Regions from separate parts of the Pseudoalteromonas sp. 120-MNA-CIBAN-0494 genome, predicted to be linked through region 2. Evidence: predicted binding sites of a transcription regulator. Region 2 holds the regulator's gene; each other region holds the start of a gene.
The links. The regulator LexA, encoded in region 2, represses DNA repair genes until DNA is damaged. The targets are predictions, from matches to a motif close to TACTGTATNNNNATACAGTA.
Positions count from the first base shown of each region.

Region 1: the regulator LexA is predicted to act here: its motif matches at 2,137-2,156, upstream of AAEY55_RS12490 (DNA topoisomerase III).
Region 3: the regulator LexA is predicted to act here: its motif matches at 1,756-1,775, upstream of ruvC (crossover junction endodeoxyribonuclease RuvC).

Region 1 is NZ_JBEOOE010000020.1:55,066-59,849, forward strand. Features, by position in the region: gene AAEY55_RS12475 (exodeoxyribonuclease VII small subunit) at 1-8, opposite strand, end outside; gene pomA (flagellar motor protein PomA) at 277-1,044, shown strand; gene AAEY55_RS12485 (flagellar motor protein MotB) at 1,047-1,967, shown strand; gene AAEY55_RS12490 (DNA topoisomerase III) at 2,170-4,110, shown strand; gene AAEY55_RS12495 (amidohydrolase) at 4,136-4,784, opposite strand, start outside.
Region 2 is NZ_JBEOOE010000005.1:19,731-24,514, forward strand. Features, by position in the region: gene ctaD (cytochrome c oxidase subunit I) at 1-380, opposite strand, end outside; gene coxB (cytochrome c oxidase subunit II) at 380-1,522, opposite strand; gene lexA (transcriptional repressor LexA) at 1,996-2,613, opposite strand; gene AAEY55_RS05445 (SRPBCC family protein) at 2,893-3,345, shown strand; gene AAEY55_RS05450 (PaaI family thioesterase) at 3,444-3,887, shown strand; gene AAEY55_RS05455 (hypothetical protein) at 3,890-4,270, opposite strand; gene AAEY55_RS05460 (chaperone modulator CbpM) at 4,523-4,784, opposite strand, start outside.
Region 3 is NZ_JBEOOE010000029.1:5,556-10,339, reverse strand. Features, by position in the region: gene AAEY55_RS14580 (FtsX-like permease family protein) at 1-1,695, shown strand, start outside; gene ruvC (crossover junction endodeoxyribonuclease RuvC) at 1,825-2,349, shown strand; gene ruvA (Holliday junction branch migration protein RuvA) at 2,352-2,969, shown strand; gene ruvB (Holliday junction branch migration DNA helicase RuvB) at 2,977-3,984, shown strand.

The sequences.
Region 1 (4,784 bases), on a different contig from region 2:
GTCGCCATCTTTATTTCAACTTACATAATAAATTTAGAAGTCAATTTTAGGGGGAATGCTAAACTAGGTCAAAGGATGAAATGGTTTTTTCGTTAATAAACGCTTTATGTTTTAAAAAATTGATAATTAGATAGATTACACAAGTTGATCTAGAATAGTGCTTAATCCAGCTTTTTATGTTTATCTATAAAAAATGGCTTAAGCAATTCAGTATCTTGCCGATAAACAATTAATAACAAACGTTTGCATATAAAAGCAAAAACCTTTGGAGGGAATGTGGATTTAGCAACCATTATTGGGATCCTTGGCGCAATTGGCTTAATTGTCATGTCCATGTTTATGAGTAGTAGCGGTGAAATGGCTATGTTTTACAACACGCCCTCTGTTGTAATCGTATTTGGCGGTTCATTATTTATCGTTTTATCAAACTTTACTATGTCACAGTTTTTTGGCATAGGTAAGGTGGTTACCAAAGCGTTTATGTTTAAGCTTGAGTCGCCAGAAGAGTTAATCGAAAAAGCAGTTGAACTTGCAGATTCAGCACGTAAAGGCGGGTTTTTAGCACTTGAAGAGGCAGAAATACCGAATCCATTTATGCGCAAAGGCGTTGACATGCTAGTAGATGGCCACGACGCAGACGTAGTGCGGGCCACACTGCAAAAAGATATTTCATTAACTACAGCACGGCATGAGTCGGGTGCTACTTTATTTAAATCTTTGGGTGATATAGCCCCAGCAATGGGAATGATAGGCACTTTAATAGGCTTAGTTGCGATGTTATCTAATATGGATGATCCTAAAGCAATTGGTCCGGCTATGGCGGTGGCATTGTTAACCACATTATACGGCGCATTTTTAGCTAACGTAGTCGCTATTCCTATTCAAACAAAATTGGAGCTGCGTAAAGACGAAGAGGCAATGAATCAACGTTTAATTTTAGATGCGGTTTTAGGTATTCAAGATGGTCAAAATCCAAAAGTAATAGAAGGTATTTTGAAAAACTATCTTGCTGAATCAAAACGTAAAGTAAACACTGAGGATTAACTATGTCTGATCAAGAGTGCAAGTGCCCACCCCCAGGTTTACCTGCGTGGATGGGGACATTCGCAGATTTAATGTCGCTATTAATGTGCTTTTTTGTGCTCTTGCTTGCGTTTTCTGAAATGGATGTACTTAAATTTAAACAAATTGCCGGTTCGATGAAATTTGCATTTGGTGTACAAAATAAAATAGAAGTTAAAGATATTCCCAAAGGCACATCAGTTATTGCTATGGAGTTTACTCCGGGCAAGCCAGAGCCTACCCCAATTGAAACAATTCAACAGCAAACGGTAGAAATGACCCAGCAAATGTTAGAGTTTCAGGCAGGTGATGAAAGTTCAGCAGGCGGAAGGCAAGAGCAGCGGGGCGATAAACGTGGTGGCGAGTCGCGTAGTACTTCCAAAGAGCAAGCATCGGAGCAAGCAATTTCAGCGGCCGATCAACAGCAAACAAACGACTTAGTTAAAAAAATTGCCCAGCAATTAGAAAAACAAATAATTGATGGTGCCATAGAGCTTGAATCATTAGGGCAGCAAATAATTATTCGTATTCGCGAAAATGGCTCTTTCCCTTCGGGTAGTGCATTTTTACAACCTAAGTTTAAACCCATTATTCAAGAAATTGGCGTGCTATTAAAAGATGTGCCTGGAGAAATTACTGTGTCGGGGCATACCGACGATTTTCAGGTTTCAAACGAGTTATATATTAATAACTGGGATCTTTCATCTAAGCGTGCAGTTGCAGTAGCTAGTGAGCTGCAAAAAGTAGTTGGATTTGATAAAAATAGAATGATGGTAGTAGGGCGTGCTGAAACCCGGCCGTTAGTGCCAAATGACAGCAATGAAGATCGCCGTCGTAATCGTCGCGTTGAAATATCTATTTTACAAGGAAAAGCCAAAGAGTCTGATCCTATCGATGTAAGGTAGCAGTCATTTTATTAAAAACACACTTGGTTTAAGCAAACTAAGTGTAATTGATTTCAGGTGACTTTTAGTCAAAATTGACTAAAAGTCACCACCTCAGCCAAATACCTCAGAGTTGTTAAATAGTACGGTTTAATAAAAACATCCCACGCTGTGAATTGATATGCTAAACTACTGTGTATATAAACAGTAAAAGAGCTTGCTTATGAAACTCTATATTGCCGAAAAGCCGTCATTAGGGCGTGCTATTGCCGACGCGTTACCAAAACCGCACAAAAAGCACGATGGCTACATTGAAGTTGCAAATGGTGATTGCGTATCTTGGTGTATTGGTCATTTGCTCGAGCAAGCCGAGCCCGATGACTATGATGAGCGCTTTAAAAAGTGGCAGTTTGAGCACCTACCTATCATTCCTGAGCAGTGGCAATTAAAAGCAAAAACTAAAACTCGCAAGCAACTTACTGTGTTAAAAAAGCTAATCAAACAGGCTACAGCACTAGTGCATGCAGGTGATCCCGATAGAGAAGGGCAATTACTTGTCGATCAAGTTATTGAAGAAGCCAAAATAAGTAAAACTAAAAAGCAGCATATTCAACGCTTATTAATTAGTGATTTAAACTTAGCTGCAGTAAAAAAAGCATTAACGACTATGCGATCTAACCGTGAGTTTATTCCGTTGAGCGTTTCAGCCTTAGCGCGCTCTCGTGCTGATTGGTTGTTTGGTATGAATTTAACCCGCGCTTATACTTTAGCAGGGCAAAAAGCTGGGTTTGGTAACGTACTTTCTGTGGGACGAGTACAAACACCCATACTTGGCTTGGTGGTTAATAGAGATAATGACATAGCAAATTTCGTATCGAAGCCATTTTATGAAGTATTAGCCCACTTAGTCACCCCCGAAAAACAATCATTTAGTGCAAAATGGATACCCAGTAAGGCATGTGAGCCTTATCAAGACGAAGAAGGGCGAGTATTAAATAAAGCATTGGCTGAAAACGTAGCCTCGCGTATCACACAGCAAAATGCTGAGCTAACGGCGCTTGAACAAAAGCAAAAAAAACAAACTGCGCCACTGCCTTATAACTTATCTGCTTTGCAGATAGACGCGGCAAAAGCATTTGCTATGCCAGCGCAAAAGGTGCTGGATATATGCCAAACTCTTTATGAGCGTCATAAGTTAATTACCTACCCGCGTTCAGACAACCGCTACTTACCTAATGATCATCACCAAGATGCGTCTGCTATTTTAAAAGCTATAAGCACTAATGGCGGGCAAGGTGTTGAGTTAGTAAAAGCAGCTGATAGTAAAAAACGTAGTAAATGTTTTAACGATTCAAAAGTGGCTGCGCATCACGCCATTGTCCCTACGGCAAAACAGTTAAAGTCGGCAAGTTTAGGTAGCGATGAGACAAAGGTTTATCAATTAATATGTCGTCATTATTTAATACAGTTTTATCCCGACTATATTTACAACGAAACTAAAGCAGAGATAACTATTGCTGGCGGGTTATTTAAAGCAAATGCAAAGCAAGATGTAAGCTTGGGTTTTAAGGTGCTAATGGGTAAGTCTGAATTGAAAGATGAAGCCACGCTACCGCCTTTAACAAAAGACATGTTACTTTTTTGCTCGCAAGGGGAGGTTGTTGAAAAATATACCTCTCCGCCAGCGCACTTTAGTGATGCGACTTTACTTGCAGCCATGACAGGCATAAGCCGCTATGTACAAGATCCACAGATAAAAAAAGTACTTAAAGACACCGATGGCTTAGGCACAGAGGCAACGCGAGCGGGGATCATTGAATTATTATTTAAACGCCGTTTTTTAAAACGTGAAGGCAAATTAATTAAAGCAACCGAAACCGGGATTGCACTTATTAGCGTGCTGCCGCAAGGTTTAGTTCGCCCCGATTTAACCGCTAAATGGGAATCGAGCTTAGGTGATATTGCACAGCAAGTAATGAGCTATCAGCAATTTTTACAGCCTTTACTTGCCGACTTAAATAGTTTTGTACAACAAGCTGCAAATTGCGATAGCAATGTATTTGCAAAGCTGCCTAAAACTTCAGCTAAAAAGCGTTTTGTTAAACGTGGCCAAAAAACGCCTTATAAAAAGTCGAGTTATAAAAAAAGCTCTGTTACAGGTTAACTACAGAGCTATTATTTAAATAAAACTATTGATTAAACAAAGTTACCGCTGCATTACTCATGGCTTTAATGCCAGTTGGTAGTGCGACTTTATAGTCTGGGGCAAACTTACTTGAATGCAGTGAAGGTAATGTTTTGCCCGCTTTTATTGCACTTGCATATTTTGCTTGGTTAACGCCACCGAGCCAAAATAGTGTGATAGGAATATTTTCGTCAGTGCGGCCATATAAGCCAAAGTCTTCACCTGCCATTACAGGGAGGGTTTCAAGCACATTTTCATCACCAATAGCGCTGGCAATACTTTGACGCACAAGGTTGGTTTGTGCCGGATTGTTATATGTAGATGGAATTGACTCATCTTCATGTACTTGCACCTTAGGGTAGAGCGCTTCCTCAAGGCCTGCGCTTTGTGCAATACCGGCGGTAATGCGTTTAATTGCTGCAATTTGTGCATTTCTAATATCAGGGTTATAGCTGCCTAATGTAAGTTGTAACTTTACTTCATCAGAAATTACATTATGTTTTGAGCCACCATGAATAGATCCAACAGTAATAACTGATGGCTCTAATGGTGAAAGCTCACGACTCGTAATAGTTTGCAGTGCAAGCACAGTGCGCGCAGCAATAATAACCGGATCAATAGTGGTATGCGGATAAGCTCCATGTCCGCCTTTA
Region 2 (4,784 bases):
GCGAATGGTAAAATCCAAAAACTCCAGTTATTCATTCGGGGTAAGGCCATATCAGGCGCGCCAATCATTAATGGCACCATCCAGTTAGCTAAGCCAGTAAAGGCCGGCATAACGGCACCAAATACCATAATCAACCCATGAACCGTGGTCATTTGATTAAAAAAGTGAGGATCGACTAATTGCAATCCTGGCTGAAATAACTCAGCGCGGATCACCATAGCCATAGCACCACCAATAAAAAACATAGTTAGCGAAAAAATTAAGTACAAGCTACCTATATCTTTATGATTTGTGGTATATAACCAGCGCTTAAAGCCTTTAGCAGGATGATGAGCGTGGTGAGCTTCATTAATGTCAGGTTGTTCTACTATGCTACTCATTAGTTCGCCTCCCCATCGGCATCAAGTGCTGCCTGTATTTCACTTGGTTGAATTACATCACCGGTATCATTACCCCATGCATTACGCTTATAAGTAATTACCGCTGCTAATTGCTTTATAGAGAGCTGTTTAGCAAAGGCTTGCATGGCTGTGCCGGGGCTTCCGTGAATAACAATATCAATGTGGTCTTTTATATCGCCAAGCACTATCGGGCTGCCTTTAAGTGCAGGAAAAACGCCTGGCAAACCTAACCCTGTGGGCTGATGACATGCAGCACAATTGGCCATATACACTTGCTCACCCAAAGTCATTAATTCTTCTTTAGGGAGTGTTTGGTCAAGTAATGCAGCATCTGCTGCTGCTGCTTTTTGCTTTGCTTGTTTAGCATCTGCTAGCCAAACTTTAAAATCGGCCTCTGACTTAGCCTCTACTACCACTGGCATAAAGCCATGATCTTTACCGCATAGCTCAGCACACTGACCGCGATAAATACCGACTTCGTTTATGTTGGTCCACGTTTCGTTAATAAACCCCGGGTTTGCATCTTTTTTAATAGCAAAATCGGGCACCCACCAAGAATGAATAACATCGTCGGAGGTCATTAAAAAGCGTACTTTTTTATTGATCGGTAATACCAGAGGCTTATCTACCTCAAGTAAATAGTTGGGGTTTTTATCGGCTAGGTTAGCAATTTCATTTTGCGGTGTGGCAAGTATTGAGTAAAACTCAACATCTTCCCCCATATATTCGTAATGCCATTTCCATTGTGAACCAGTTACTTTAATAGTGATATCCGCTTTACTGGCATCTTCCATCGCTATTAATGTTTTAGTTGCGGGGACTGCCATTGCTATTAAAATAACAAATGGAATTGCTGTCCAGAGTATTTCTACTTTGGTACTTTCGTGAAATTGAGCAGCAACTGCTCCTTTAGATTTACGATGATGAATAAGTGCCCAAAACATAACGGCAAATACAATCACGCCTATTACACAGCATATTAAAAATATGGTCATGTGTAGTTGATAAACATTATTACTTATATCGGTTACGCCTTTGCGCATATTATATTGGCTATTTGCCAATGCTAACTGCGGAAAAACAAACAATATAAGCCACAAGGTAGAGCTCAATTTACCCATGTGACAGCTCCTTTAATACTGTTGCGAGTGCAAAACAAAAAGACATAAGCTTTAAATGCCAATTTGTTATTTTTTATTTTTGTATTGCTGCCGGATATATAAATATATTTTCTCAAAACTAAAGCTGTGAGTTATTGTTAGTCCAGCCCATTAACAATTAGTTAATAATTGAACAACTAGCAAGTTTTAGTTTGAAAAATAATCAAATAATATTAGGGGATTAGCGTAAATATGGGATTTATTTAATTTTGTTCTAAGCAGGAAGTGAGCAACAGCAAGGGTTACAAATAAAAAGACAGCGATAACGAGTATTAAATACTTAAATGATAAAAAACATAAACTTAATATAATTTTTTCATTGCAGCGGAATTTTCACAAAAAAAAGGCAAAAAAAAGCGCACTAAAAAGTGCGCATTAATTATCTGAGCTATTAAATTATGCCGATATTTTACATAGCTATAACAGCTTAATTGTCACATCCAGTCAGCATTACGAATAACCCCAACAGCTAAGCCTTCAATATTAAAAGATTCGTTTTCAAGATCCACTTCTATCGACGAAAATTCTTTATTTTCAGCATGCAATAATACTTTTTTGCCTGCTTTTTCTAAGCGTTTTACCGTTACATCGTCATCAACGCGGGCAACAATAACTTGGCCATTTTCGGCAACTTGAGTGCGATGAACAGCCAGTAAATCACCATCCATAATACCAATATCTCGCATGCTCATACCATTTACACGCAATAAAAAATCGGCAGCGGGTTTAAACATTAACGGGTCAATTTTACAATGGCTCTCAACATGTTGTTGCGCCAAAATAGGTTCGCCGGCAGCTACACGGCCTATTAACGGTAAACCAAGTTGTTCTGGTTCATCTTCTTCAATAAGTTGAATACCACGGCTAGCGCCTGGTTTCATTTTAATAGCGCCTTTTTTAGCCAGCGCTTTTAAATGCTCTTCTGCTGCATTAGCACTTTTAAAGCCTAATGTTTGTGCAATTTCTGCGCGTGTAGGAGGCATACCAGTGTCTTTAATAAACACTTTAATAAGTTCGAGTATTTGCGCTTGGCGGTTAGTTAATGGTCGCATACAACTGGTTTTCCATACAGTACATTTAACTGTGAGTATATACAGTTATCTGAAAATCGCAAATTTAAATTACTCCTCGCCTTTGCTGCCAAAGGTGGCATTGGTCTAAGCTTAAAATTACCAAGTAAATTACAGATAAAATTACGCAGATCACGATAGTGTTAGTTTTACGTTACATTAATTACATAACTACTAAGTTGTTGCTGTTATTAAAAATTAGTTAACTATCGTTTTTGTAATGGGCCTTAACTTCATCAATGTGAATTAACGGAGAGTGTTATGAATATCACTGTAGCGGTAATAATTAACGGTCCTAAACGTAAAGTATGGGCGGCAATAACTGACATCGAAAACAGTGCCAATATGCTGTCTGGCATTATTGATGTAAAAATAATCGAGAAGCCACCACAAGGGCTAGTGGGCCTAAAATGGTTAGAAACACGAAAAATTTTTGGCAAAGCAGCCTCAGAAACCATGTGGATCACCGAAGCTGTTACTAATGAATACTATTGCACTCGCGCAGAAAATGGCGGGGCAGTTTATACCACTAAGCTGTCACTTACCGCCGCCGAACCTAGCACCTGTTTAACCATGACTTTTTCTGATAGCTCTGAGTCTATTTGGGTAAAAATGATCTCTGCAGTGATAGGGTTTTTTCTTAAAAGTTCGATGCGTAAAATGCTAAAAAAAGATCTCGATGAAATTAAGCACTATGTAGAAAGCAAAAAGTAGCACTGTATTACCATGCAGTAGCTGCACTAATTTGGCTATCATATCGCCATGAAAAATCGTATTATCGGTTATCGTTTTCAACCTTTAAAGGAGTAACAATGAGTATTTGGCATCAACCTATTACTTTAGCGTTTTGTAAGCAGTTAGACCAAGGCATAAATGGCCAAGGTACACTGATGAAAACCATGGGGATTGAAATAACTGAAATTGGTGATGATTACTTAGTTGCCACTATGCCAGCAATTCCTGCGCACCATAACCCTATAGGCATGGTGCATGGCGGAGCAAACGTGGTTTTAGCCGAAAGTGTTGCCAGCTACGCGGCTAATTTTGTGGTCGACTTCACTAAATTTTATTGTGTAGGGCAAGAGATCAGTGCCAGCCATTTAAAAGCCTCGCGTAATGGCACCTTAACCGCCACCGCAAAAGCGTTTCATATTGGCAAACGTAGCTCAGTATGGGAAATAAAAATAACGAATAGTCGCGGCGAGCTTTGCTGCGTATCAAAAATGACCGCAGCTGTTGTAGAGCGCAAAGGCTAACGCTATTTTTCTAGCGGGTAAATAGTAATTTCCATGCCTGCACCAATTGCCGATATACGTAATAATGTATCGGCGTGCAGCGCTTGGTTAAAACACTTTGGCGAAGTGCCCGATTCAAAACCAATATCAAAGGTACGGCGCGAACAACTCAACCATTGCTTAAGTGCAGCCCGCGAGCATGACTCTACTAACTCACATAAGTGGTTAATTGCTTTATCCGGTGAAGATATTTCGCCTGTTACTTCTATACGCGCTAACTGACGGTATTCGTCTTTATCATAATGTAAAATAGTGGCGATTTTTTTTAGGTCAGCTACAAGCACGCTAATATCTTGCTTTGACTCAAGCTCTAGGTCTACATTTAAAAATTGAATTTCCGACATTGTCTGCTGTTTATCCTCTAATTAGTTCGCTGTAAACTTTAACGCAGTTTTACGCTTATACCAAATCAACTCTGCAATATTCACCTTTTTTATCTGAATAGTCGGCTATTTTTACGCATTTATTGACGCTTTACTTACTCTTATTTCACGAATAAAAAATATTTAAGCACCAAAAGCTCACTATTATAAAAGTGCTGAGCTAGCTCCATAAAAATAGCTAGCTACTCGCATTTAAAATTTAACCACTATTTTTTATTCTAAATGTTTAAATCGACTTAAGTGCTGCTTTAACATTTGGTTTTCAGCAATCAACTCATCCCGTTCATCCAATAATTGTAAAACCAAAGCAATAGCAGACCAATCTAACGATAAGTCATGCTGAATACGCGCAGCCTTTTTAACTAAGATCACTGTTGATACCGTAAATTGCCATTCTGTAACGCGCTCGCCCTCAATAGGAATAGCAATGCTGTGCTCAACCAATTCATATAATATGGCTTCGCTAATATCACTA
Region 3 (4,784 bases), on a different contig from region 2:
GCAATTGCGGTGTCTGCAAAGCGTTATTGTGAACGCCAATACGACCCAGTTGCTATGATGAAAACCTTAGGTGGTAGCCGGGCAATGATCCGCAAAATTTACCTTACACATTTATTAATGGTGTGTTTAATGGCGGTCACTGTGGGTTTATTAATTGGCTATGGTTTACAAGAAATTGCGACACATTATTTAGCAAAAAGCATGGGTACAACTTTGCCAATGGCGGGTTTTAAGCCGTGGTTAGTGGCAATTAGTACAGGTGTAATTTGTGCTGTGATGTTTTCTATCAAGCCCTTATTTGATTTATTTGATATTCCGCCATTGCGAGTGCTGCGTCGTAACTTAGGCGATAAACTAGCGGTTAGCCGGGTGCACTTAGCTATGAGTGCGTTTACCGTGTTTTTACTCATGTGGCTATTTAGCAATAATATAAAAATTACTCTGATTTTGTTTGCCTCAACCCTTACTTTAATTGGCGTGTTGTTTTTGGTGTCTAAAGTTATATTTGGTGGTGGCCGTAAATTGGGCTTAAAGCCGGGTAATAGTTGGTCGCTGGCAATTGCGTCAATTCAAAAGCGTGCAAATGTGAATGCAGTCCAGCTGATCAGCTTTTCCCTCGCTATTAAGCTATTACTATTTTTAGTGGTACTTAAAAACGACATGATAGCCGATTGGCAGTCGCAGTTACCAGACGATGCTCCCAATGCATTTTTAGTCAATATTACCCAAAACGAACTTGAGCCAATTAATACTTATTTGGCACAAAAAAACATTCAGGTATCGGAGTTTTATCCCACCATTCGTGGCCGGGTAAATGCGGTAAATGGCGAGCTGGTAGCGCGAGAAGTATCATTGCAAGACAACGAGAAAAAAGATGAAGAGGCACGCGCTGGTATTGGTCGCGAGCTAAATTTAACCTGGCTTGAAACGCCGCCAGCGCAAAACGAAATAGTGCAAGGGCAGTGGTTTAATGAAAACACATTAGCAGAGGCATCTATTGAGGAGTCTATGCTTGAGCGTTTAGATGTTGAACTTGGCGACACGTTAACGTTTTTAATTGGTGCGCAGTCGTTTGACGCTAAAATTACCAGTGTGCGTAAAGTAAACTGGGCCACCCTTAAGCCAAACTTTTTTATTATTTTAAGCCCTGATGTGCTCAAAGACTTTCCGGCAACGTATATTTCGTCGGTACGTATTGAGCCTGATCAAAAACGCGACTTTAGTCAATTGCTGCGCAGCTACCCAACGGTTACCGCCATAGATGTAGGTAACTTTGTTAAACAAATACAATCAACCATAGAGCAAGTGTCACTTGCAATTGGCTTTGTACTTACTATTGTGGTGTTGTGTGGTGCACTGGTATTAATATCGCAAGTGCAAGCAAGCTTAGGCGAGCGCATGCAAGAAATTGTAATACTGCGCACACTTGGTGCAAAAAGCCGGCTTATTAAAAACGCTACTTTATATGAGTTTTTATTGCTTGGTGGTTTGGCCGGCTTAGTTGCCGCTTTTTTTAGTGATATTGCACTATTAGTTGTACAGCAGCAGTTATTTGATCTGGCGGGTAAATTACATCCACATATTTGGATAATAGGACCGGTGGCAGGTGGAGTGTTTGTAGCGGGGTTAGGCTATTTTATGATTGCTCGCACACTTAAGCAAAACACCCAAGGGCTGGTGCGTGCGTTAGGTTAAGTTGCCAATATTTAAGCAAAAGGAAAACGCCCACTTAAGTGGGCGTTTTTGTTTTATTGTTACTGGTAATTTATACAGTGCTCTGGCATTATTAGCCTAATTAACGAATAACAATAATGAGAGTGCTTTTTGGCCATAATTTTAGGGATTGATCCAGGCTCACGCTTAACTGGCTACGGTGTTGTAGCGCATCAGGGGTCTAAATTCACTTATTTAGGCAGTGGTTGCATTAAATTAGCGGATCATGAGTTTCATATAAGACTTAAAATGATTTACCAAGGCATTACCCAGCTTATAGAGCAGTTTTCGCCAGAAACCTTCGCGATAGAAAAAGTGTTTATGGCGCACAATCCCGACTCAGCCTTAAAGCTAGGCCAAGCACGTGGTGCTGCTATTGTAGGCGCTGCAATGGCCGACTTACCAGTATTTGAATACTCAGCAAGGCAAATAAAACAAGCCGTAGTAGGCAATGGTGGCGCCGATAAAACTCAAGTACAGCATATGGTTAAAAACATTTTAAAACTACCTGGTACGCCACAAGCTGATGCCGCCGATGCACTGGCTATTGCTATTTGCCATGCGCACTCAGAACAAAATTTAATAAAACTAGCGGGTAGCGCAAGCAAAACCGTTAGAGGACGTTTAAGGAAATAACTATGATTGGTCGCTTAAATGGTATTTTAGTAGAAAAACAACCTCCCGAAATATTATTAGAGGTAAGTGGTGTTGGCTACGAAGTGCAAATGCCAATGACCTGCTTTTATGACTTACCTAAAGTTGGCGAAAATGCCATTGTTTATACTCATTTTGTAGTACGCGAAGATGCACAACTATTGTTTGGCTTTAACAACAAAGTAGAGCGTGCCTTATTTAGAGAGTTATTAAAGGCCAATGGCGTAGGGCCAAAGCTAGGTTTAGCTATTTTGTCGGGTATGTCGGCGCAGCAATTTGTAAGCTGTGTAAATAACGAAGACTCCACAAGCTTAGTTAAATTACCCGGTGTAGGTAAAAAAACCGCCGAGCGGCTAGTACTCGAAATGAAAGACAGATTAAAAAATTGGGGCAACGATTTATTCACCCCTTTCAGCGACAGTGCGGTTATTGAGCCGTTTAGCGACGCAACAATTGCTAATAATGCCGCCGATGATGCTGTGTCGGCTTTGGTGTCGCTAGGTTATAAATTGCCACAAGCGCAAAAAGCAGTAAAATCAGTAAGTAAACCCGATATGTCTACTGAGGTTCTTATTAAAGAATCTTTAAAATCAATGCTGTGAGTAACCTATGATCGAAGCTGATCGCTTAATTGACGCGACTGAAAAACCCAACGAAGACTCTATAGACCGTGCAATTAGGCCAAAACTACTCGCCGATTACCGTGGTCAACCGCATGTTAAACAGCAAATGGAAATTTTTATTGAAGCGGCCCGTAGCCGAGGCGAAGCACTCGATCACCTGCTTATTTTTGGCCCACCAGGTTTGGGTAAAACTACATTAGCTAATATTGTTGCCAACGAGCTGCAGGTAAATATAAAGGCAACCTCAGGGCCAGTGCTCGAAAAAGCCGGTGATTTAGCCGCATTGCTAACCAACCTTGAAGAAGGTGATGTATTATTTATTGATGAAATACACAGGTTAAGCCCACAAGTTGAAGAAATACTCTACCCAGCAATGGAAGACTACCAACTTGATATTATGATAGGTGAAGGCCCAGCAGCACGCTCGATAAAATTAGATTTACCCTCGTTTACGCTTATTGGCGCAACGACTCGCGCGGGTTCGTTAACCTCGCCACTGCGTGACCGCTTTGGTATTGTGCAGCGCTTAGAGTTTTATTCAGTAGAAGACTTATCGTACATAGTAGGGCGATCGGCGCATTTTCTTGATTTAGAAATGTGCGACGAGGGTGCAGTTGAAATTGCTAAACGCTCACGCGGTACCCCCCGTATTGCCAATAGATTACTACGCCGAGTGCGTGACTACACCCAAGTAAAGTCAGACGGTACGGTAAACGCCGAAGTGGCAGAGCTGGCACTTAATATGATAGATGTAGATAAAAGCGGTTTTGATTATATGGATCGTAAGTACTTACTCGCCATTATAGAAAAATTTATGGGCGGCCCAGTTGGGCTCGACAATATAGCTGCAGCTATTGGCGAGGAAAAAGAGACTATTGAAGATGTAATAGAACCCTTTTTAATTCAACAGGGCTTTATTCAGCGTACACCCCGTGGACGAATAGTGTCAGACAACGCATATCATCACTTTGGTTTACTACCAAAGCAAGACTAATAAAAAGCTTTACCCAATTTAAAAAGCCATTGCGATTAATTAATTGCAATGGCTTTTTAGTTTATGCTTAGCCGTGTTTTATGTTGCTTTGCGCTGCCGTTATATTCATTCTATAGGCATGTTATTGGCGCTATACTTGGTGAGTTTTAATGTGGTTGGTATGCGTACTTAAATTTAGCAATAATTCACGATGCGTTAAGTCAATCAAGGTTATTGTGCCTGCGTTATATTGCTGGTGTTAACTAATAGGTGGCTTGCTGTGGCGCACTAGCTTAGGCTTTATGCAATTGTTATAAACGCTAAAGTTGTGATGCTAACTTAATACCTAGGTATTCATGTTATGAAGATTATTTATGGGCAAAAAAAAGCCCGCAAATAATGCGGGCAAACAACAAGTTGAAGGAAGTAATCTTGGGAACTCTATTTTACTTACCTAGGTTTTATCCTAAAAAAGTAAAACAATGTAATACGATGAAATGTCATATTACGAAGAACTGGGTACAATGAAAACTTTCATTTAATGCGTTAGTTCAGTATGAGGTAATAATACCGAAGAGTTGTTTTTTGTTCAAACTAGAAAATTTATAATTTCAGATAAAAAAAACTAATCTGAATGCTTTTTATGAATGTTCAATTATTGCACGTTAATTAATCGTTAACATTATAACTTTATGAAATTATTTGCTTATATTGTATTTTGCAGTAAATTTCGGTATTAGTTTTACTATTACGTTAAAGTAAACCTTAGGTTGTTTTGCGTGCTTATGCTTATATTTTGAATAAACAGCTAATTTAACTGA